DNA from 4 places in the Mahella australiensis 50-1 BON genome. Region 1 is predicted to be linked to each of the others. Evidence: riboswitches for the same ligand, from Rfam matches in the RefSeq annotation. Region 1 holds a riboswitch; each other region holds the start of a gene.
What was found. A riboswitch is a leader RNA that binds a small molecule or an ion and turns the genes downstream of it on or off. The one in region 1 is predicted to bind cyclic di-AMP.
Positions count from the first base shown of each region.

Region 2: it holds a riboswitch for cyclic di-AMP, as region 1 does, so the genes downstream of both, dapB (4-hydroxy-tetrahydrodipicolinate reductase) here and MAHAU_RS11865 (type 2 periplasmic-binding domain-containing protein) in region 1, are expected to answer to the same signal.
Region 3: it holds a riboswitch for cyclic di-AMP, as region 1 does, so the genes downstream of both, MAHAU_RS09560 (CAP domain-containing protein) here and MAHAU_RS11865 (type 2 periplasmic-binding domain-containing protein) in region 1, are expected to answer to the same signal.
Region 4: it holds a riboswitch for cyclic di-AMP, as region 1 does, so the genes downstream of both, MAHAU_RS10235 (NAD/NADP-dependent octopine/nopaline dehydrogenase family protein) here and MAHAU_RS11865 (type 2 periplasmic-binding domain-containing protein) in region 1, are expected to answer to the same signal.

Region 1 is NC_015520.1:2,534,734-2,540,983, forward strand. Features, by position in the region: gene MAHAU_RS11855 (carbohydrate ABC transporter permease) at 1-680, opposite strand, end outside; gene MAHAU_RS11860 (ABC transporter permease) at 702-1,664, opposite strand; gene MAHAU_RS11865 (type 2 periplasmic-binding domain-containing protein) at 1,767-3,482, opposite strand; cyclic di-AMP (ydaO/yuaA leader) riboswitch at 3,921-4,059, opposite strand; gene MAHAU_RS11870 (2-phosphosulfolactate phosphatase) at 4,191-4,919, opposite strand; gene MAHAU_RS11875 (spore maturation protein) at 5,017-5,541, opposite strand; gene MAHAU_RS11880 (nucleoside recognition domain-containing protein) at 5,538-6,116, opposite strand.
Region 2 is NC_015520.1:1,799,652-1,805,901, forward strand. Features, by position in the region: gene MAHAU_RS08495 (glutamate synthase-related protein) at 1-471, opposite strand, end outside; gene MAHAU_RS08500 (class II glutamine amidotransferase) at 468-1,559, opposite strand; gene dapB (4-hydroxy-tetrahydrodipicolinate reductase) at 2,021-2,875, opposite strand; cyclic di-AMP (ydaO/yuaA leader) riboswitch at 3,005-3,143, opposite strand; gene MAHAU_RS08510 (NifU family protein) at 3,284-3,505, opposite strand; gene leuS (leucine--tRNA ligase) at 3,606-6,080, opposite strand; gene rsfS (ribosome silencing factor) at 6,176-6,250, opposite strand, start outside.
Region 3 is NC_015520.1:2,037,564-2,043,813, forward strand. Features, by position in the region: gene MAHAU_RS09545 (sensor domain-containing diguanylate cyclase) at 1-235, opposite strand, end outside; gene nth (endonuclease III) at 236-877, opposite strand; gene MAHAU_RS09555 (glycosyltransferase family 4 protein) at 965-1,960, opposite strand; cyclic di-AMP (ydaO/yuaA leader) riboswitch at 2,159-2,294, shown strand; gene MAHAU_RS09560 (CAP domain-containing protein) at 2,322-3,035, shown strand; gene MAHAU_RS09565 (hypothetical protein) at 3,082-3,729, opposite strand; gene MAHAU_RS09570 (hypothetical protein) at 3,889-5,181, shown strand; gene MAHAU_RS09575 (putative Se/S carrier protein) at 5,173-5,424, opposite strand; gene MAHAU_RS09580 (glycosyltransferase) at 5,430-6,250, opposite strand, start outside.
Region 4 is NC_015520.1:2,184,087-2,190,336, forward strand. Features, by position in the region: gene MAHAU_RS10220 (hypothetical protein) at 55-570, opposite strand; gene MAHAU_RS16085 (J domain-containing protein) at 583-1,203, opposite strand; partial or broken gene MAHAU_RS10230 (methionine synthase) at 1,341-2,998, opposite strand; gene MAHAU_RS10235 (NAD/NADP-dependent octopine/nopaline dehydrogenase family protein) at 2,995-4,098, opposite strand; cyclic di-AMP (ydaO/yuaA leader) riboswitch at 4,195-4,322, opposite strand; gene MAHAU_RS10240 (GntR family transcriptional regulator) at 4,393-5,148, opposite strand; gene MAHAU_RS10245 (sugar phosphate isomerase/epimerase family protein) at 5,156-6,007, opposite strand; gene MAHAU_RS10250 (Gfo/Idh/MocA family protein) at 6,023-6,250, opposite strand, start outside.

The DNA of each region.
Region 1 (6,250 bases):
CTTTGCATTGGTTTTAATTCCTGTTTAGTAACATATATGAAAGCATCAAACCATGAATTCCACTGCCCTACAGCTATAAAAAGCGCTATTGTGGCTACGATTGGAGTCGATATGGGAAGTATTATTCTAAAAAATACTGTGAAGTAATTTGCCCCATCTATACGTGCCGATTCCTCTAAGGCCTCTGGAATGCCTTGAAAATACGTCCTCATCAACATCATATTCCATACGCTGATAAGAGCCGGTATAATATACACCCAGAAATTATTCATCAAGCCCAGAGATTTTATAAGGAAGTACGTTGGCATAAGGCCACCGTTAAAAAACATCGTGATAAGGCATAGTATAGTATAAAAATTTCTTCCCTTAAGGTTCCTATGTGCCAGCCCATACGCCAACATAGCGGTCAGCAATAAAGATAGAGCTGTGCCTATAACCGTCCTGGCTATTGTGATAAAGTACGCATTATATACCAAGGGATTTTGAAAAATAAGCTCATAATTACGAAACGTAAAAACACGAGGATAAATAGTTATGCCACCCCTTACCGTATCGCCTGCATCATTAAGGGATATTGCCAAGGCATTAAGAAACGGATATAGCGTTACAATCACAACTATGAGCATAATTACTACATTTACTATATCGAATATTCTATCACCAATGGATTTACTGCGCATGATCTCACTCCTCTCGCTGCCTTAAAATAGTGCATTTTCTGTTCTGGCAGCCAATTTATTAGCACCTAATAAAAGCGCTATATTTATGACCGATTTAAATAAACCTGCCGCCGCTGCATATGAATACCTCGCCTGCTGCAAGCCCACTCTGTATACATAGGTATCTATAACATCGGCATAATTTATTAAAAGCGAATTAGTCATTTGGCTGGTCAGTGTCATTATTTGATCAAAGTTAGTATTAAGCAAATTACCTACCGTAAAAATGAATAATAAAATAATAGTAGGCCTAATGCCGGCCACAGTAATATGCCACATTTTTTGAAGCCGTCCCGCGCCGTCCATATCGGCTGCTTCATATAATTCCGGATCTATAGACGAGATAGCCGCGAGATAAATAATTGTGCCCCAGCCAAGTTCTTTCCATAAGTCGGTAAGAACAGCTATTGGCCAGAAATATCTGCCCTCTCCAAAGAAGTGTATCGGCCTATCTATTAAGCCCAACGACATTAGCAATGAATTTACCGCACCATTGTCCACTGATAAAAAGTCAAACATGAGTGTTGCGGCAACAACCCATGATATAAAATGCGGCAGATAGCTTATGGTTTGTACAGATTGCTTAAAATATTTAACGCGCAATTCGTTGAGCAGTAAAGCAAATATAATAGGAGCCGGAAAATTAATTATCAATTTTAATAAACTTATAACTATCGTATTGCGCAATACTCTGCCAAAATTAGGATCCGTAAACAGATATTCGAACTGTTTAAATCCAACCCATTGACTCATGCCTGGAAAGTCACCCAGTTTGAACTCCTGAAAGGCCATCAACACACCATACATAGGTATATAAGCAAAAATAATCAACCATATGATTCCAGGTATTACCATGAATTGCAGGTCAATTTGTCTGATGAAATCCGTCAAGCCACTTTTTTTATTAGAAACCTTCGGCTGTTGCAGTGCAGTTTGACCGCTCATTTACATAAACTCCTCCCCTTTGATTTCGTATGAGTAAACCAATTAAACGGATAGCTTACAGAGGAGACAACTATTGGCCTCCTCTGTAAATGATTTAATTTCTTATTTACTGTAGCGGCCCTTGGTTAAAACCGTACCCACTTTTGAAACATTTTCTTGATATTTCTTATCATATATCTCTTCTATTTTGGAAAGGCCATTCTTATCAGCAAAAGCTACGATTTCATTATAGGCTGCTTCGGCTTCCGCTTGTGATTTAGCCATTAAAACCTTTGGGTAGTTCTCTTTAATATAATTGTCAATCAACGTTCTCTGAATCCCTTCATTGCTCTGAGGATCCACGACATCGGCTATCCCTGTAAACTCATCGCTGAGAACCTTTGTGGGGGTCAGAATGTGCGCTTGAGTACTGATTACCCAATCCTGCTTTTCCGGGGGCTGCATATCGTTAACAGCAAATTTTATTTTGTCGATATGATCGCTATGACCGGGTATCATCCAAAACCATAACCCAAGGCGATTCATTTCATCCGACGTAAACTCAGACTCGGGCTTTTTCAGTATAGGTATCGGCAGCCCGTCTTCACTGGTCTTTGTTTCATCCCACAGTTCACCTTTTGGGCCATACATCTGCAATACTGCTGCCTCTGGAGTATAAAAGTATGTCCACAAGTCGAAAATCCTTTGCGGATTTTTAGCGTTCTTTGTTATGCAAGTAACATTCCAGCCTACAGATGTGTCGATATCTCCGTAAATATCACTTGGGCTTAAACCATTAGCCGGTGGGAAAGGATTGGGTTGAACTATTTCATAGCTGTCATCCGGATATTTTTCTTTTAGAATTCGGCGGAACCTGTTAGTGGAATCCTGAGAATGATCATAATACAACAAAGCTGTTCGCCCCGCCACTATTTTCTCAAGTATCTGATCCTTGGTATCGGTAAATTGTGTCTCCGATATGAGTCCCTCGCGCCACCATTTATTTATCTCCATACTGGCTTGTTTAAACACAGGGTCTTTGAAAACAAACTGATATTTTTTATCTAGAACAGTGTACCAGCCATTGGTCAGAACACCACCAAAGGAACGATAGAATGCACCCGCCAGCATATTGCCGTCGGGAGTATAGTCTGTTATAAATGGAATAGTAGGCGCTCCGTCTGCTGTTTTAGGAACATCGCTTTTTATCTTTTTAGCATAATTATATAAATCATCAAACGTTTCAAGCTTAGGACTACCAGCGGCTTCATATAACTTTTTATCGTAGATCCATACGTTATTGCCTCCCGTAGCTGCTGTTCTCGGCCAGTTAGGTATACCGTAAAGCTTTCCGTCTATCTTTAACATATCTATGGTATTAGGCAAGAGGTTTTGTTGCATATTAGGGTTTTTCTCCATAAATGGCTCCAAGGGCTGCAACAAACCTAAACGAGCCATTTTTATATTATCCGCACCCCTATCCATCATTATGGAATCAGGTAGATCGCCCGATGATATCATGACATTGAGTTTTGCCTGCGGGTCGGAATCCGGCTTCTGGAACTCAACAGTAACGTTAAATTTTTCTTTAAGAGTCTTCGACACTTCGTCTTGAGCCCATGGTTTTATACCCCAATAATCATAGTTGAAGTAATGCGTAAATGTATATGGTTCGAGCGTTCCATCGCTTGACGAGTCGCTTGAAGACGCTTTGTCGGAATCATTTGTCGCAGAATTATCTGAAGAATCATTAGAAGTATTACTTGTCCCACATCCAACCACTAGAACAGCAAAAATAAGAATTGCCGCCAGTAACGAAAATAATTTTTTCTTCCTCATATATAACTCCTCCATTTTTTATTAATAATAAAAACTCTATAAAAATATTTCCTATAAACAATAATGCAAAAGCTCAACAAATAAATATAAGGCATCACCTCACCCTTACAATTATTTTAGTTTCACACATATAACTTATCCTACACAACACCTCCCCATCCAAAACTGAGATAATTATAGTATATGCTAAATAAGTTGTCAAATATTTTTTGTTCATTTATCACAATTTAAAATTGTAATATTGAACAAATTCATAAATTCAAAATTATCCATTAGATATATATTCAACCAAAAAGAAAACCCTGCAGAAACATGCTGCAGGGTTCTAAAAGGTGGGTTTTATGTCAAGCTTTAAAAGCTCGCTGCCATATCGGTTTTGCCTACATACAATAAAAGGCAAAATAAAAACCGCGGAGTTACCGCGGCTTATTTAATCCGTTCCACTCCCTTTCAACGCCTACGAGGTTAGCTGACGGGCTCGAGCTGAAAGAGTTGCTCTATCCTTTACGGAATACGCCCCATCTGATGGTTCCCCCGCTTTACGGCAATAATGCCGAAAATTAAGCGCTCAACGAACTTATTAACTTTTAACAAATTTATTATATAACATGAAGGCTAATGACTCAAGTTCTATAATTGGCGATTATAGTCCATAATCCGTCGTTTATACACTATAATATGCATTATGCTCTTTATTGCTCATTCTTGCTACCTGTTACCTTTATTCCTTATAATGCCATTCTCATAATGCGGCACCAAATCTATAACATCGTTCTTTAAGCAATATTTTATATCCTCTTCAAATCCGGCCTCCATAAGCTTTCCATAATGGTATGTATGGCTCAACAGCCTATTCAGATCGCTTTTATTTAACTCATATATGTATCTGCTGGTCAGCGCTAGGTCGTCGAGCTCTACCTCTTCCTTATTGCGGCATATATACGATACTACCATTCCTGCAGTAACCACATCGTCTAATGAGAACTTGCCATCTGTACCGGCGCATAATATGACCACATCTTTATTCTCCTGACACAAATGTTTGGCTACCGCCGCAGCGTTAAGCATACAGCCTATCACTACTTCGGCCGCTTCATAAGCGCGCCTTATAGCCCTGGTACCGTTAGTAGTGGTTATTATAATAGTTTTATCCTTAACAGTTTCTTCAGTATATTCGAGCGGCGAATTGGACAAATGAAAACCGTTTATCCCGACAGTTCCCCGTTCGCCTGCTAATAAAAACATATTTTTATCATAGTTCTTGGCCATATTTACGGCTTCTTCTATCTCCATAACCGGTATTACTTCTTTACACCCGTTGGCCAATGCTGTAACAATGGTGCTCGTAGCCCTAAGCACATCTATTACAACGGCTACCCTCCCTTTTAATTCTTTCTCCAGTATGCTATTTTCCGTCGCAAAAACGCTAAGATTCATGGACAATTGGCACGCGGCTATAACCGCTGCCCCTCCTTCCTGTATACAAAAACTCCAGCTTTTTTATTATACATTCTTGTATAGCATCATGCAAGTTTCAATTGCCGAATATCCATCGCACGGCTATGGCTGCCATAATAAACCCTGTGATATCGGCCATAACGGCGGCTGGGAGAGCATGGCGGCTTTTTTTCACTCCAACCGCTCCGAGATAGATGGTCAATACATAAAAAGTGGTTTCGGTAGAGCCCATCATAGTAGAGGCTACTCTGCCTATGTAGGAATCCGGGCCTGCCGCAGACAGAATATTGCCAAGCACGCCCAATGAGGCACTGCCGGATAGCGGCCGTACTATTATAAGCGGCAATACTTCCGATGGGATACCCAACGGCTTTAATACAGGAGCCGCAAAGCTGGCCAGCATATCCATGGCTCCCGACGCTCGAAATACTTCTATAGCCACAAACATCGCTATCAGATAGGGCATTATCTTAAAAACCGTCACTATTCCATCTTTAGCCCCATCCACAAAGGCATCATAAACCTTTACCCCGCGTATATATCCCGCAGTAAGCACAAAAAAAATAAAAAGCGGCACCAGCCATGACGATACGAGCCTCAATATATGGCCTTCTCCAGTATCTTAGCTGCGCATATACCGACCACGGCTGCACAAAAAGTGGTTATCAGCGTTGTACCGATTATACCGGCCGGATCAGAAGAGCCGGCACTGCTGCGCATGGCTATTACTGTGGTAGGTATGAGCTGCAACGATGCAGCATTTACAACTACCAGCATAGCCATATCATCGCTGATAGTCTCTTTATGAGGGTTTAATTGCTGTAAATGCTGCATTGCCTTTATACCAAGCGGCGTAGCGGCATTTCCCAAGCCCAAAACATTAGCTATTACATTCATGGATATAGCGCCCATAGCAGGATGGCCCTTGGGCACATGAGGAAATAATATATGCAGGACGGGGCGCATTACACGCGAAAGCGCATCTATTAGCCTCGCTCTTTGCGCTATCTCCATTATGCCCAACCATAAACCATATGCACCTATCAGGCCAAATGAAATTACGACGGCCTGCGAAGCTCCGTCTATAGCCGCTTTGGTAACGGCATCAGCCCGACCGTTCAGCAAACCTACAATTATACCGACTGCCAGCATCACAGCCCATACGGCGTTTATCACACTGTCCACCCCACCTGCTTTTTGCAATATATACTCGATTAATATATATTCGGCAGAAGGTGGTTTTATTCAACAAGCGCCTGTAACACTTTTATAGCACTCGAATAAAATATATATAGACTATATATATTGTG
Region 2 (6,250 bases), 740 kb from region 1:
CTTAGTCATAAGCTTACCGTCTTGGTCAAACTCCAACCTATCGGGTTTGCGTCCCAGATATGTTTTGAGTTCCATAGGCTCGCGCAATGGGTCTATAGAAGGATTAGTAACCTGACTGGCATTGAGCACTATTTTATCCCAGTATATTGGATATCCTTGAGGATTACCCATACTGGTCAACATTACAGTACCGCTCTCAGCCTGTTTCTGCACTTCTGTGATAGCCTTTTTGGTCCAATTAGCATTGGCTTTGAATTCCTGTGGATTCGGTATTATAGTTAGCGCATGCGTCGGGCAAAAAGTGACGCAACGCTGGCAATCTACGCACTTAGCATCATCGGCTTTTACTTTACCGTCTTTTTCATCTAGATAATGCACTTCATTAGCGCACTGTCTAACGCATACCTGGCATTGTATGCATCTATTTTCATCACGTACCACCAAAAATTCCGGTAAAACGTAGCTTATCATACTTTCACCCCCTCTAACACACCTATAACCGGCTCTCCTGCTCTAGGTGCCCATATCCTGTCCGGATTAGCACATATCTCTACGATGGCCGATTCCTCACTGGATACATATAGCACATCGCCTTTTTCAGCAGCTACAAGCGGCCTCAACTTTATCCTATCGTTTAGAGCAAGCATAACATTGTTAAAAGCCACTATGATGGAAAACGGCCCGTTCATCATAGCCTTGCCATATACCGCTCTTAAAGCGGTATAAAACGCTTTATTTCCATCAGGCATACGCTCTATCTCATCCCACATAGGCGGGGCCATGATCTTGCACGCTGTCTCCAAAGGCATACCCTGCCGGCGCACAAACAGATCCAAAAGATAGGCCACCACTTCAGTATCGGTCTGCATAGTACATTCATAGCCGAATTCATTGAGGTAATGGCGGTTTGCACCATAAGAAGACAGCTCGCCGTTATGAACCACCGAGAGATCGAGCAGTGTAAACGGATGTGCGCCACCCCACCAACCTGGCGTATTGGTAGGAAAACGGCCATGTGCTGTCCACATATACCCTTCGTAGTTATACAACTGATAAAATTCGCCTATGTCTTCAGGATAGCCCACACCCTTAAATGCGCCCATATTCTTGCCGCTGGATACCACAAAAGCACCGTCTATCCTTTTATTAAGATTGATAACGCATTGAGCCACAAATTCGTCTGATGAAAGCCCTGAAGAAGTCAGCTTTTCCTCTTTGGGTAGTGCAAAATAACGCCATATTATAGGCTCGTTGTTTATCGAACTCACCTTTGTGTTAGGTATGGGCCCTGCTTCGGCGATATTGAAATGCTCGTTCAAAAAGCGCTCACTGGTCTCCCTTGCCTGTTCATCATCATAAAACATATGGAAAGCATAATGATCCTTATATTCCGGATATATGCCATAGGCCGCGAAGCCACCGCCCAAGCCGTTGGAGCGCTCTCTCATAAGAGCTATCGACTGTATTATATCGTTGCCGGAGAACCTTCGCCCGCTGCGGTCCATTATGCCGCTGACCGCACAGCCCGACGGTACCCTCTCGTATTTTTCCCTTAACATCCATAAAACCCCCTCAACGGATTATGAATTTTATTTATCAAGCATCATGCATTTATAAAAACGTAAACAAATGCATTTACTCATATAGCCGCATTTAACTGATTATATATTAAGGATATAATGAGTTAAATGCATAATTTTAATCTAAAACTTGCATAAAAGGGTTAAAATTAAGCGCCTCATCAGAACATACTCAAATGTTCTAATGACGCGCCGAACAAATCTATCTCTGCGCACTTGATCACGCCATTGTGTTCAAGTAATAATATTTTAACATGCAAAACGTAGAAATGCAAATATTTTTTTCAGACTTCTGCAATTCGTAATATATAACTGAAACGGGTGATATAAAGCGAGGTATATATGCCAAGCCTGTAGCAGGCATAGGCTTTATATCATTGCACGCGCTGAATTTGTTATATTACGAATTACAGTTCAGGCTTTTTAGGGTACGTTTGCCATTATGCGTGTGAATCCCTCTGCTTATTGGCAAATCGTTCCAACGCCTCCTCAAGATTCAAAACATCGGCCATATCATAAACGCCCTTTCGTCCGACAATAAATTTAGCTGCTTTAATAGCCCCTTTGGCAAATGCAGAGCGAGTAAAAGACTGATGCATTATCTCCACGCTATCTTCGTCGCTGGCAAACATTACCTTATGTACGCCAACTATACCACCGGCCCTGAGAGAATGTATGGGTATAATATTCGCTCCCCTTAAAGATATGGCGTCATTCTCAGTTAATATCTTAACACTATCCTCTATACCCCGCCCTTCGGATATGCTTTCCGCTATTTTTATAGCCGTACCGGATGGTATATCCTTTTTATCTTTAAAATGCTCTTCTATTATTTCTACATCATAATCATCCAATAATTGAGCTGCAATTTTGCACAAAAACTGTAACACATTTACACCAAGCGTAATATTAGGTGCTATAACCATACCTACCTTGTTTTGAACGGCTATGCTCCGAAGTTTCTGAAATTGTATATCGGTAAATCCTGTAGTTGCTATTACTGCATTTATCTTATTGCGTGCTAGCACTGTTGCATTCGTTATGCAAGCCTCTGGATTAGTGAAGTCTATCGCTACGTCAGGTTTAAAAATCCTTAATCCTTCATTTAGCAAGTTGCTGCCCATTACTTTTATGCCTGTCTCAGATATGCCTAATAGAGTTCCCACATCCTGTCCTATCTTATCACTGCCGGGCCTGCAAACGGCCATAACCAATTGAATATCCTTTCTCCCTATCATGTTCTTCGCTACTATCTTACCAGTTCTACCTAAACCTATCATACATGCTTTAACCATCTCTTACCTCCTTAAAATGACATTATTTGGACTTAAACATCGAATTTATATCCATATTATTACATCTAATGAGGAAAAATAAAACCGTGGAGTCAACCACGGCTTTATTATCATATAATCATATCACCGTTCACTCCCTTTCAACGCTTACGAGGTTAGCTGACAGGCTCGAGCTGAAAGAGTTGCTCTATCCTTTCGGAATACGCCTCATATTATCCTAATGGGTCCCCCGTTTTCCTATATTCAGGAAATTAAGCGAATCAAACTTGAGATGTTTATATTTTAATATTTTTCAGTGCTGATGTCAAGCAAATGTTACCTATAATTGGTATGGAAAGTCTTATATTATAGCCATAACATAAGTCCGAAAAAGGCGTTGCTATATGCAACGCCTTTTTAGTATGAGTCTTATACAGCCACTACTTCTTTTACCTCAGGTACGCTCTCTTTAAGCGTTTCCTCTATACCCTGTTTCAATGTCATCAGAGCAAACGGGCATGCGCCGCAAGCCCCGGTCAATTTGACCTTTACTACACCGTCACTTGCCACATCGACTAATTCCACATCGCCACCGTCAGCCTTTAAAGCCGGGCGTATTTTTTCCAATGCTGCTTCTACTTTTTCTTTCATAGGATTTATCCTCCTCTGCATAAAATAATCGGTCAGCATATATCGCTATATCGCTGTATGGGTATTATATCATACAAAACCTATCATTTCAATTATATTTTTATCTCACAACAATATTTACCAACTTATCCGGCACAGACACAACCTTTATGATGTTTTTATCAGCTATAGACGCCGCTACCTTAGACGACTGCATAGCCAGGATTTTCATTTTGTCCTCATCGGCCCCGGCAGGCATCATAACCTTATCGCGCACCTTGCCATTTACTTGCACCACCACCTCTACCTGCTGTTTTACCAGGGCATCGGCATCGTATATCGGCCATGCTTGCAGGTAAAGCGGAGCACCATGACCCGTCCTATGCCACATTTCCTCGGAAATATGTGGTACAAACGGAGCCAACAACAACAACAACGTTTCTACGGCTTCCATCATAACAGTCGATGGACTATCAGCAGTATCACTCTGATACATGGCATTAACCATTTCCATTATAGCACTTATAGCGGTATTGAAGTTATAGCGTTCGGCTATATCATCGCTGACCTTCTTTATAGTGTAGTTTATGATATAGCGCAACTCTTTATCCCCATCGCTTATTAAATCGGTTTCAGGCTTTCCATTTTCTACCCACTCTTTTACAGCATCGGCATATTGATCCACCAATCTCCATACGCGGTTCAAAAAGCGAAAGCATCCTTCTACGCTTTGATCGCTCCATTCCAAATCCCTTTCGGGTGGCGCGGCAAACAGTATAAACAGGCGTGCCGTATCCGCACCGTATTTATCCACTATGTCTTCCGGGCTTACTATATTGCCTTTGGATTTGGACATCTTGGAACCATCCTTGAGCACCATACCTTGGGTCAACAAATTGACAAATGGCTCATTCACATCTACTAGCCCCAAATCATGCAATACTTTGGTAAAGAAGCGCGAATATAAAAGATGAAGTATTGCGTGCTCTACGCCGCCCACGTATTGATCCACCGGCATCCAATATGATGCCTTCTCTTTGTTGAATGCCTCTTTATCATTCCTCGGATCGGTGTAGCGCAAATAATACCATGAGGAACATACAAATGTGTCCATGGTATCGACTTCACGCCGTGCTGGACCGCCGCATATGGGACATTTGGTATTCACGAAGCTTTCTGATGTAGTAAGCGGCGATTGGCCTGTCCCTGTAAATACTACATCGGTAGGCAGCATAACCGGCAATTGGTCCTCGGGCACTGGCACCTCGCCGCATTTTTCGCAATACACTATCGGTATAGGCGCACCCCAGTATCGCTGCCGCGATATAAGCCAGTCTCTAAGCTTATAAGTTGTTTTGCGTCGACCTAGCCCGTTTTCTTCCATATAACTTATGACACGCTCTATACCGTCTCGATTATCAAAGCCATTAAATTGACCTGAATTTATCATGATGCCGTCATCCTCATAGGCCTGCTCCAGGTCAAAATCCTGTGCGGCATCAGCCGGTTTTATAACAGGCACTATGGGTAATCCATATTTCTTTGCAAACTCAAAATCCCTGCCATCATGAGCCGGCACACCCATCACTGCACCGGTACCGTATTCCATCAGCACATAATTGGCTGTATATATAGGTATACGTGCGCCGTTCATAGGATTTATAGCATATCGGCCGATAAATACGCCCTCTTTTTCGGCTTCGGTCGATGTGCGGGTTATTTCATCGAGTGCTTCTATCTTCTTTTGAAAGTCCTTAACCTGTTTATAATATGGTGTTTTCTTTGCTAATTTTTCTATCAGAGGATGCTCCGGTGCCAACACTACAAACGATACGCCGAATATGGTATCAGGTCTGGTGGTAAATACTGTGATTTTTTCGTTCTTTACATCCTCTATACTGAAGATAACCTCGGCGCCGTAGCTCTTGCCTATCCAGTTACGCTGCATGCTTTTGACCTTATCTGGCCAACCGTCCAGTTTATCTATATCCTGAAGCAACCTTTCAGCATAATCGGTAATTTTGAAAAACCACTGCTCCAAATCCTTTTTACCTACCGGCGTACCGCACCTTTCACAGCAACCAGCGACTACCTGTTCGTTAGCCAGCACCGTGCCACACGACGGACACCAATTAACGCGCGCCTTTTTCTTATAGGCCAGACCGTTCTTATAAAACTGAAGGAACAACCACTGAGTCCATTTGTAGTAAGCCGGGTGACAAGATGCCACCTCGCGATCCCAATCATAACTTATACCTAATTGTTTGAGCTGGCGGCGCATATTGTTTATATTATCCCATGTCCATTTGCTAGGCTCCACACCGTTTTTTATAGCGGCATTCTCAGCCGGCAGACCAAATGCATCCCAGCCCATAGGATGCAATACATTATAGCCCTGCATACGCTTATAACGAGCTATGACATCGCCTATCGAATAATTGCGAACATGACCCATATGTAATTTCCCTGACGGATACGGGAACATCTCCAACATATAATATTTGGGCTTTTGATTGTCTTCCGTCGCCTTAAAAGCTTTGGTTTTTTCCCATTCATCTTGCCATCGGCCTTCTATAGCCTTAAAATCATAAATCAATTACTGTCTAACCTTCCTCTCTTAATAGACATCTATGTATCGACAAATGCTTCGAGCACACTACCCGAAGCATTTGATAAATGCATCTTTATAAATTATGCTTTGGCGGCGACATGTATATTGTCGCCCTCACTCCATAATCTTTCCAGACTGTAAAATTCTCTTTCTTG
Region 3 (6,250 bases), 500 kb from region 1:
TACACGCCGCGTCAATCACGCGCATGCCTAAGAATAACGCTTTGCTGTCTGTAGTCAAATGTCTGCTCATGCGGCTTTTCAGTAAGGCTGATATCAATACAAGCAATATGGCCCACATATAATAGTCAAATTTTACGTTGCCACGCAACGCAATAAAAGCATATATAAAGGCCACGGCCATTATATAGAGTTCTATTAGTATAATCCTATTTTCTAATCCTCTAAGCTCATCCATCTATAACCCCGCTTCGCTATTATAAAAATCACAATACTGCCTCAACCTACATTCATCGCATTTTGGCTGCCTAGCTCTGCAGACATTTCTACCATGATATATAAACCAGTGATGTGCCTGCGACCACAATACCCGGGGTATACATGCCATCAATTCTTTTTCCGTACCAAGAGGCGTAGAGCTTTTTGCCAATCCTAATCTGTGTGTTACTCGAAAAACATGTGTATCCACTGCTATAGCAGGCCTGCCGAACGCGTTGCTCACCACTACGTTGGCCGTTTTGCGTCCCACACCGGGAAGCTTTTGCAACTCATCCGGATCACTCGGCACCTGCGATCCATATCTTTCTACTAATATCTTGCTCATATTTATGATGTTTAGGGCTTTAGTCCTATAAAGACCGCAACTCTTTATTTCCTCTTCCAGCGTTTGAGGCTCCAATGCCGCAAAATCTTCCGGCGTTTTATATTTCCCAAATAGTTTGCCGGTTACTTTATTCACCTGCTTATCGGTACTTTGCGCTGATAATATAGTAGCGATCAGCAATTCAAAAGCATTGGAATATACCAGAGCCGTTTTTGCCTGAGGATAGCAGTCAGCCAGTATATCCAGTATATGCTCTATATCATCTCTTGTCTTCAAACTTTAATCTCAACTTCCTTCTGTTGCAAAATGCAGCAATATATCTAAGTTTCATTATACCATAGAAATATATTAAAATGGTAGCGTTTATTTCAATATTTTATTATATGCCTCCAATGTTTTTTGAGCGGCCTTATCCCACGTAAAATGCGACAATACATGCTCGGAAAGCCTGTTGCTTTTAGGCGTGCTTAGTGCATCCAGCAAAGCTGCCTTTATACTATTTATGTCGTTCGGATTACAATACCATGCCATATCGTTGAAATACTCGTTGGTGCCACCGCGATCGGTGATCACTATATTGCATCCGGCCATAGCTGCTTCAAGGCTGGCCAACCCTGGGGTTTCAAAAAAGCTGGGCTGCGCATGCACCTTAGCCGCGGCATATGCCGAAGCCAATTTCTGCTGTGGCATAAATGGCATATAATAAACTTTATTTCCGGCCGAAAGGCATTTCTGGGCGTAGCCGCCATCGCTTACTGAGCCTATGAGCACCAGCGGTATGTCTATATCCCTCATCGCTTTTATAAGAGCCAATTGATTTTTGCGGGGCGACAAGCGACCAACACATAATACAAAATTATATACGGCATGGGCATTTACAAAATCCGATGCGTCCGCTTTGGCAAAAGCAGCATCGGCTCCATTCGGCACTATCTCATAAGGCGTATTAACGCCATATTGTTCCTTTATTAATTGCATTTCAGCCATCGAATTAGGCAACAAAATATCAGCTTTATCCATGGCATACTTTCGCAATGGGTAAGCTCTGTTCCATATCTCCAGCTTGCTTTTAGGCGACCCGGTATTATTATAGTATTCGCTCATGTCCCAATATATAGTTGACAACGCTATAGACTTATGCTGTTGTAGAGCGTTTAAAACAAAATTATACGTCTCGGCTATACGGGTTGTGTTGAAGATATGCACTACATCATATGTTTCAAGATAAGCATTTGTATCCACGTTTATATCTACATCCACTCCCAATTGTTCCAAACATTTTTTTGTATTTAGCAATTGGATGCTATCGCCCGCGACATTGTTCTCGAAATCCGGCCTTATTTGAAACAATACTTTCATGTTAGCCTCCTAATACACCATGCTGGTGAACTATGGTATCCATATGCACCATTGATTAAAACGATTAAAAACATAATATATCATACTGTATTTCAATCTATTTAAGCCATAACATATAATATGCCCGGTTGCGGCTCAAATAGACATTTGCTGTATCGTTTAATAATTGTTACAATTATGTTAAAAATATTAAGCAATTATTGCGAATCGCTTAATCCGCGCATACGCGCGGAGCGGGGGAACCAATTTATACAGGGGCTAATCCACTAATGTGGTAGGGAATCCTTTGTCCCGAACCCGTCAGCTAACCCCGTAAGCGAAGAAAGGAGAGATTCTCATTAAATCTATAAAAAACATATTGTTGTCCGCCGGCATAGCCGGTGCCATGGCTTTATTCGCCTTTATGCCGGCGTCTAAAGCAGCCCAGACCTACACGGTGCGATACAGTGCTCCGTCAAGGTATCATATAACAACCGCCGATAATATCGCTTCTGTACGATATGCCGTCATACGCAACGTCAATGAAACATACAATACAGCAATACCGGATTCGTCGAGCACAAAGCCTGTTGCCCAACAACCGCTTACTGTATCGTACCCCAATACATCGAGCGCTCCAAAGCCATCAACGCCTGCCGCACCTGCTGCTGGTGATACCGAGTCCACACCGGTGACGTCCGATGAAGACTATGCGCTGACCTCGGAAGAGAACGAAATGGTAGGATATATAAACGAGGAACGCGTTAAATCCGGTTTAAAAGCCTTGGCCATCGACCCGGAGTTGGCTAGTGTAGCGCGATTAAAAGCACAGGACATGAGGGATAAAAATTATTTCTCCCATACATCGCCTACTTACGGCTCACCCTTTGATATGATGAAACAATTCGGTTTAACCTACCGCACAGCAGGTGAGAATATAGCCAAAAACAGCAGTGTTTTAAAGGCTCACCTGGCTTTTATGAATTCGGACGGTCATAAAGCCAATATACTAAACGGCACGTTCACGCATGTAGGCGTAGGTATAGTGGACTATCAAGGCGGTAAAATAGTGGTAGAAATGTTTATAGGCAGATAATCGGCTCAAAGGCGGAAAGCGTGCTTTCCGCCTTTGATACCTTCCATTATGGCTCTTCGTACGGTTCACCGGTAAACTGCGGGGGGAAGAAATCCGGCAATGGCTGCGTCATAAAATCGGCGCAGATATCATCCGGCGATATCTCCTCGCATTCTCTGGGTGCCGGGCAAAAACCCCTAGCTACAATCAGCAATTGGACCTTGCCTATCACTTTGACAACCACAAATACACCTATGGCCAATATCAGGCTGCCATTTACCATCTCCGCCCTCAATATCTGTGAACGGGTTTCTATAACGATATCAAAGCTGAATTCATCAGATGACGTCGGTATATACATAGCAATATCCTTGCTGAAATCCACCGATCCGTTCAGCTCGACATTAGTCGCCGGGCAGGCGCAGTCATCGCGCAATATCGCTGTAAACGGTACTCGGAATACAAAGCGTACCCTTGCGAAGTTAGGCCTGCCGGTGATTGGGGTTATGGTGAGCGTCCCATCTACTATAAAACCCGATTCAAATCGAGTATAAAGATAGGTGAAGGGACCTCCGGTTGGGAGCGCCAGACTGACAGCCGGCTCACATTCCCTCTGGAAACATGAATCATATACTTTATCCGCTATTATGCATTCTGTTGGAAGCCCCTCGTAGGGTTCCTGCATAATAGTAAATAAATCGTTTTTATCAGGCATGTATTATACCCTCCCTTTATGGATTATGTTTTCTATGATTAATATACTCCGCCAAGCATATAAGTGTTACAAAATTTATCCTAAATCTTCGCTTATTCACATATAATTCTTATGTGATTACTTATTCACGTCGCATAAGCAAGAGAGGAGGAAATCAGCATGGGGATACAGAATGTCACCAAAGCCCTAATAAAAACCGATGACCGGTTATGGTATATCTACAGCGATAAAAATCGTTTGGAATACCGGTCTGTGGATAATGGCCAATTATCGGCACAAGCCGGGACTATTATTCAAGACGTGCCGCCGGGATTTTCAGCTGATGTAGATGTTAAAGGTCATATACATCTTATATGTCAATCGTCGTCGGGGGAAATATTGTACTTTCATTTCGCCGGGCAACAGTGGGATAAACAAGTGCTTACAAAATACGAGCCTTCGCGTTATTCTATAAAGTATCCAGTGATAAAACTCCTAGGCAAAGACATACATGTATTTTTCGCCATGGGCAATCTATACAACAGCATCGACTGGACGTTGTACCATTACTTCTGGCATAATGGTCAATGGAAGACGCTTAAAATAGGTCATATCAATCTCGGCCGTCTTATGAGCCAGTTTCAGGTGGATTTTGACCTCAACGGTAATATACATATAATATACCGGGATAAGGATCAAAAGAGCTACGCTATATATCATGCGGGTTTCGATAATGAATTCGGGATATGGTCGTCACCCGAAGCCATCACATCAGGTGACAAAAGTCCGGGCTATCCTGCCTTTTTGATACATGGCAATATGATGCATATTGTATGGAATAACGTATATAAAAACCATATATGCGTAGAGTATGGTTCTATAGATTTAGACAGAGAAAAAAACAAGGTTATAAAAAAATCAAGCGTTATATCGCCTGAAGGCATCGATGCCATGCGTCCCATTATATCCTACGCTGACCAAAAGCTATGGATTACGTGGTTAAACGGCGGGGATATATATAGCGCCTGCTCGGACGACAGCGGGAACACATGGCAGTATAACGATACGGTACATTTACCGGAAAACACTCAGATCGAATATTTTGCATATATAGACAAAAATCTGCCGTATTTGAACCTTGTTTACGGATATATGAACGGCACAATAAACTCCGTCCCGCCCATATCGTATCAGCAAACGCATGAATATCTATCGGAGGATAAACAGATACGAGCAAGCGCTTTGGATGACACCACAGTCATAGATATGGTCATGGAAAGGATATCGGCACAAGTAAACGAAATAAAAACGCGACAAGCCGATCTGCTTCAATTATTGGTAAACGCAGACCGGCAATATCAGCAAATTCTCGATGCCATAGAACCGCTGGAACAGCTTAATAACGACATAAAGGCCAAAACTTTGCATAAGAAAGGAGTAATAGCTCTATTGAGAAAATGGTTATCAATATGATACCTTAAACCAGCGATTTAAGTTGTCTTTTTGGTAAATACCTATTATCTCTATGCCCAATGCCTTTATAGCCGATGCTACAAGAGAGGTGTCCTTGGCGTAAAACCATAAAGATAAACTGCAACCTTTACCCAAACCTACCGGCGTAGAAGCAATGGCTGCTTTTATACCCCTGGAAAAAAGATAGTTTTCCAGGGCAAAAGCCTGTTGCCTTGAACGCACGACCACCACGCGGTCCATCATAAAGTTCACCTCCGAATCATACCGTCTAAAACATCCGATACCCTTTTTGCCCTTTCGGCCCATGAATTAGCCCTTGCGAATTCCCTCCGTTGCTTTACATGCTCCTCATCATTGCTTTCAATCCAATAAGTTATATTTTTAACAAATTCGTCTGTATTTTTGGAAACCGACACAAAAGGTATATCCTCCAATTCATATATATCGGTACTCACCACAGGCTTGCCGGCGCTTAAATACTCATATAATTTAACCGGATTTACCGCATCGGTCATGCCGCTCTTGCGAAACGGTATCACGCACACGTCAAAGCAGTTTATATAGCATGGCAACTCTTCATACGCCTTTCTCCCAAGGTAATATATATTGCTACCGTGCGCCACATCGGAAAAATTAAAATACAAAGGGCCTATAAAGACAAAATCCCATTGTTTGCATCTATCGGCCACGGATTTTATAAGCTGCCAGTCCAGCCAGGAAGCAATGGCACCGCTGTACCCTATCACAGGTCTTTCTCCATTGGGCATATCACCAGGCCTAGGGTTTTTACCATTTGATGCAAAATGATCATAATCGGCCCCGTTTGGGCATAGATAAACGTGCGGATGGCGTGTCTTATATTCATCACATAGTTTTTTAGACGTCGCAAATATCACATCAGCACGCCGCACCAACTCCGGTATACCATGGGCCCATCCTGCAAAATCCTCGCTGGCATCATCTATAGCGTCAAATACCACCAATCGCTCGCGCAATTTGTCTATATATTTTATATTTGGCGGATAAGTTATCCATAATATTGGTCGTTCTTCCAGTTTGCCTATATTTA
Region 4 (6,250 bases), 350 kb from region 1:
ATAAAGCCTCGCCACTTATGGCTGGGAGAAGTCAGCATTAGCGTAGTTCTAGATTTATCTAAACATAGCCTTCCTTATCCTGTTATGATAAAGCCTTAAAAAAAGCGTATATGCATAGTCATATACCAAAAACGCGACTTGAGCGGCAAGCCACAAAAGGGTCACCGGCCACCGGCCTGATATATTTAATTCATTAGGCAAAAATGCCGATGCTATCTTATACAAGATAAACAATGATAGATTAAAAAACAGCAGCTTTAGTATGACCTCTATCCAACGATCGTGTATCCTCTCTATATAGCCCTTTATTATGCCATAAATACCAAAAAATGCCGTATACAAAAGCGCTATCGATTTCATGGGTATAAGCAAAAGCACCAGCAGCGACGACGCTATATAAAACAGCCAGCCATAGCCTATGCCGATCTCCATGATAACCACAGCCACAAATACCGAACTTATGGCCGTAAAAAACAACCTGTTCAACGGCATGAGTACAGCCAAAAACAACATGGCCATCGTAAGCGCCAGCATCAATCCTGTAAATGCTATTTTATTCGACGTTCTCAATATGCCGCCCCCTTAACAACAAGATATACAATCCCCGCCCATCATCTCACAACAGCAATCAGTGCAATACATGGCAGTGCATAGCTGACACAGCTGCTGCGACTCGTCGTCGCGCCGATTATATACATCTCGGCGAAAACCGCGCGAAGCATTCATCATTTGATTCAAGGCATCCTGATATACAGGATTGGACGGGTCCATATTCACAGCAGTCTGAAAGCTATCGTATGCCACGCCGTACCTACCGCGGCGTGCTGCTATAACGCCTTTAAAGTAATACCATTGTGCGTCACGCGTCGGTATATTATTCAACATGCGCTCGGCATTTACCAAATCGCCCCGATTTATATATTCAGCCACTTTCTGATAATCGCCCTGTTGAGCCCCATAGTTATAATCCTGACTATATGAAGACGATGAATACTGCCCGCTGCTACTATTTCGACCCGAGCTGCCCTTCATGAGCATGTCATAGGCCTCATTTATTTCTTTTAGTTTCTCTTCGGCCAGATCGGATAAAGGATTATCCTTGTATTGATCCGGATGATATTTCCGCACTAACTCGCGATAAGCCCGCTTTATTTCCTCTTCTGATGCCCCTTCTTTTATCCCCAGTACTTCATATGGATTCAATGTATTTCTTCCTTCCCAAGTCTTCGATTGTAATGTCCACCATAATGAGCATATTATATCACATTATAATATGCGCTGCTATGAAAAAAACAGGGGCTAGTGTTAATACCACCGCCCCTGTTTCTCTAAACGTCAGCTTAAAATACGAACTTCTCATGCGCAGCTATGCCGTTGTAAATATTTGAGAGCACATCGCGCAGCCTGCGCTTCTCATCGACGGGCTTACCGCTCTCGTCTACAGCATAACAGGCCCCTCCTATCACCGCTGTTTTGAGCATACCGGCCGCATATGGGTTACCAGCCAATTGCGGAGCATCCAATATGCCCAGCTTGATGGCAGCGGCTATGCACGATGGCTCTATCAAAGCATCTTTGTGTTCATCCAACCTTTTAATGGTGCCTATTATAGCATAAGCATCGCTTATAAGCTGATCCTTCCGTTTCAATACGGCAGGATCCAATGTCATATTAGGCATGCCTTTCAATACATTATCTATCACTGCCCTGGCTATGGCACAGCTTTCCACGACCTCTTCAGGTTTCGCGGCGTGATCGGCCTCGCAGAAGCCCACTACATGCACTATATGCGGCTTTAAGGCCATAGCCAAGTATGTGGAAGCCGCCAACTGGCCTTTGGCTTTATCGAGGTCATCCGGCATAGATGCAAGGCCGGCGCGAACCTGCCTAAAGACCGTGAAAGACTTATCCTGCAACGTGTCTATCATCTCTGTGACGGCCAGCATTTTAGCCAAATCCATAACAGGCGAGATTTGCGGCGGCACATTGAACATCATCTGGGATATATAATATCTCACGCCCATGCTTTTTGCATTATACGCCGCCAAATAGGCTGCTGCTACGCCTATCGCATCGTGAGCACCTCTTAGGCTCCAGTGGTGAGCCTCATTTACCTCCACCGGTATGCCTCTGTCGGCATGCCACTTCATCAGGAGTTGATTCTCGGCTATGGATTCCAATGGTCTGCGCGGTCCTCGTCCATCCAGGCGATTATACCAGCACAGTGGTATAGCGGCCCATGCATTATCAATTGTATCCTTCAACATTTGCGCCATGTCGAATATATCGTTTGTGCCGCTATAGCAGCGTAAGAGTGGATGATTTCCAGTTTGAGCAGCGTCGTATATGCGTTTCAGATCATCAGGCTTTCTGATAGGTACGCCGCCTGCCCCATCCATATCCTCATTCATCTCATCAGGTTCAAAGAAATGCTCCTGCGCATTCTGATCAGGGGCTATGGATATGACGTCCACCAGGCCGGACGATGCTATATCCTTGACACCGGTTATAGTCATATCCAGCGACGGCAAACCGAAATGGTGTCTTATAAGCGGATAAGGATAGCTCTCTCTTATTCGCCCTATCAAATCAGATGCATAAGTCATTTGCCCATTATACATATCCTCATTTTGCAGATATGCCAACGATTCTTCGTCACCGCTCTTGGCAAAGACGTGTTCAAATATACCGAAACGTTTGGCCGTTTCGCAGTTTTGAGGCGTACCGCCAAATAACCATATTATATGTTGCAAATCATATTGTTCTATCAAAGCCTTGAGTTCTTCCAATAAAGGCTCCAATGTCTGAGGCGTTAGCCTATAGCTTATGCCAACTGAATCCGGCTTTTGAGACAATACAACATCTATAAGACGGCTCAAAGGTACAGCCGGTCCTAAAAAGCGCGTTTCATACCCGTATTGTTTTGCCAATTCGAGAAAATTAAGTGGACCTGCTATATGAACGTGTTACCTATAGACGCAGCTATCATCTGTTTCATGCCACCACTCCCCTTCTGATGTCTCCGAAGTATACATAAGTATATATCTCATACATCGACATATCGTCGATACCTAATTTACTTATAGTCCTGCCACACGCCCGATAATCGACGCCGGATACGGTGCAAGCTAGATCTATTATGGCATCTATCGTAGGCGTAGGAACACCTGCCATACGTCCAAAAGCTGATATTGGCACCAAACTGTACGGCACATCCTCAAATATATAGCGCGTATCTGTATTGGACGGCGCCTTTATGCCCTTATATCCTTTATTCTGCTGTATGGCGCTGTACAGGTCATCGGCCTCCACACCGTAAGACACCCTCATCCATTCCAAGGCACTCATGCACTTTACATTTAGCATCTTGGCCACAGCCATTCTCTCATCATCCATACGCTGTATTATCTTAGCTATTGACGGAGATATGCCTTCTATATAATACTCAAATGCCCCGCCCGTGGTCTCTATACGGGCAGCGTTCAACAGCGTGGGCGCCGGATGGAATATAGCGCCTATGTTATTGAAACTGGTTTCCAATACGCTTTCGGCTGGAACAAATTGCGGATATACCTCTTTCAACGCATCCAATACCAACCCCGTTCTTACAGATGGAAGTGCTGCTATTTCTACCGATTTTTTTATATCGAATATGCGAGCCGAGCATGGACCAGTCTTGCGGCAGGCGTATATAAAAGTCGAGGCTTCGGCCACCGTTATCCGGGCATTTACACCGTATTCGTACAGCGTCTGCGAGAATTCGAGGGCCCCACCGGTACGTCCCGGATTCAACACAATTATCTGACCATCCTGCAAATACGGAGCGCACATTTGGGCTATATCGCGATGCCCAACGGCCGGTACTGTCACCATAATGACATCGACGTCCCTTATCGCTTGCCTAATATCAGATGTGACGATTTCAAGTGGTCCATAACCTTCTACAAGTCCTTCAAGATAGATTCCACCCTGCTCTTGTATTGGAATCAGTTTGTCAAATGTACGGTTAAATAGATTGACCTCATGGCCTTTCAGCGCCAGATGGGCGGCCATGGCCATACCTCCATTGCCGGCTCCTATGACAGCAAATTTAGGCATAAAATAATCCCTCCTAAAAATTTTTAATTTTTATTATGGAGGGAGAACAAAAAAGCCACGAACGAGAGCCGTGACTTCTCAAGCTAAATTATAGCCTGCTCCCTCTTCCTACGCTTGCGAGGTTAGCTGACGGGTTCGGGTCGAAAGAGATAACCCTACCTTACGGATTCACCCCAAAAATTGGTTCCCCCGTTTCCCTGACGGGAATTCAGCGTTTTTCATATTTAATTGTATTATTATACTACCATATATCAGAGCAAAATGCAATACCCTTTTTGAATTCTTGATGGTTATTTAGCGTTTTAATTCCAGGTAAAATTTGTATCTATCGCCGCGATAGTAAGAGCGTACGTATTCTATCGGTACGTCGTCTTCATCGTATGTCACACCGATAACCATTATCACAGGCGCCCCTTCCTCTATACCAAGCATAGAAGCTATATAGCTGTCAGCCAATGCAGCCTCCAAAGTCTCTTTAGCCGATACCGGATGCGCTCCGAACTGTTGCTCCAATATATTATACAAGGAACAATGCTCGAGGTCGGCCTTCTCCAATGCATAAAATCTTCTATAGCTAAAATAAGAGACTTCAAATACCATAGGAACACCGTCGGCAAAGCGCAAACGCTCTATTTTTAACGCCGGTTCTTCATCTTCCAGGCGCAACGCTCTCCGCACATGGCTTATATCCTCATGTACTGCCTTAATATCCACGGTTTTTGCCCCGGCTTGCATGCCGCGTTTGTGCATATCCTCACTGAAACTCGACAATTGCATTATCGGCTGGTCCAGCTTGGGTTCGGCCACAAAAGTACCTTTCCCACGCAGACGATACAGCACGCCTTCCTTAACCAATTCGGATATGGCTTGTCGTACGGTCATACGGCTCACGCCATATTCATCGCATAATTCGCGCTCCGATGGAACTTGCATGCCCGGTTTTAAGTCTCCAGCCTCTATGAGAGCCCTCATACGTTCCTTTATCTGATAGTATATAGGTATAGGTGATTCTTTATCTATATCGCTTATATCGATTAAATCTATGAGCAATCGCCTCCTATAGCCCAAGACCTTTCAAAAATTCTACCGCCTGGCGTATATCGGCCTCGGGATCAGCGCCCGCCTCGCGCTCTATAGTAAAGAAACCTTTATAACCCACCTCATCCAATGCTTTCACGTATGCTGGAAAATCCACGGCACCTTGACCTAACGGCATCTCTTCAAAATAATCGCCAATACGGAAATCCTCTATACCCCCATCAGCGAAAAAGCCATATATGATCTCAGGATCGGTTTTTTTCTTCATTATGCCGTCCTTCGCATGCGTATGAACTATGTAGTCTTTTAGATTATACACGCCCCCTACAGGATCATCGCCCGTAACCATTACCAGATTGGCGGGATCATAATTCACGCGCACACCTCGGCTATGCAAGCTATCCAAAAAGCGCTTTAAGGTCTCGGTTTTTTCCGGCCCCGTTTCTATAGCAAAATACGCGCCCACTTGATCCCCGTATTCTCCCAATTGCTCGCAAGCCTCTTGCAATATCTTGTATCTGTCGTGATTCGGATCGGATGGCACTACCCCTATATGAGTGGTCACCACATCTGTCTCTAAATCCCTTGCCAGATCCATTATACGCTTTGAACGTTCTATTCTTGCCGGATTATCTTCTTTTACCGCAAAACCATGCCCACCCATATCGCCGCACAAGGCCGAAACCTTAAGACCGTTATCTTTTATATAGTTTAAAAGTTCATGCCGTGCAGAAAGTGATAGATTCTCTGGAGCCATTTCTCCTGATACCGCATAAATCTGTATGGCAGCAGCACCTACCTCACGTGCTTTCTTTATACCTTCACGCACACCCAGACGGAAAGAATCCACCATTACGCCTATCCTATTCATAATGCTTTTACCTCCTTATTTGATTATGACTTCATGTCCTGTGCTGGCTGATTCATATATTGCATCCAATATTTTCATAAGCTCCACACCATCCTCACCGGGATTCAAACACGGTGTGCCGTTGGCTACACAATCTATAAAATGCGCCATCTCTTTGTCGAATATAGGTTGAAAATCATTTTGATTCACATCTATGAAAGGTTTTGTATCCGTAAGCACATCGTTGCGTTCAGAATAAATCTC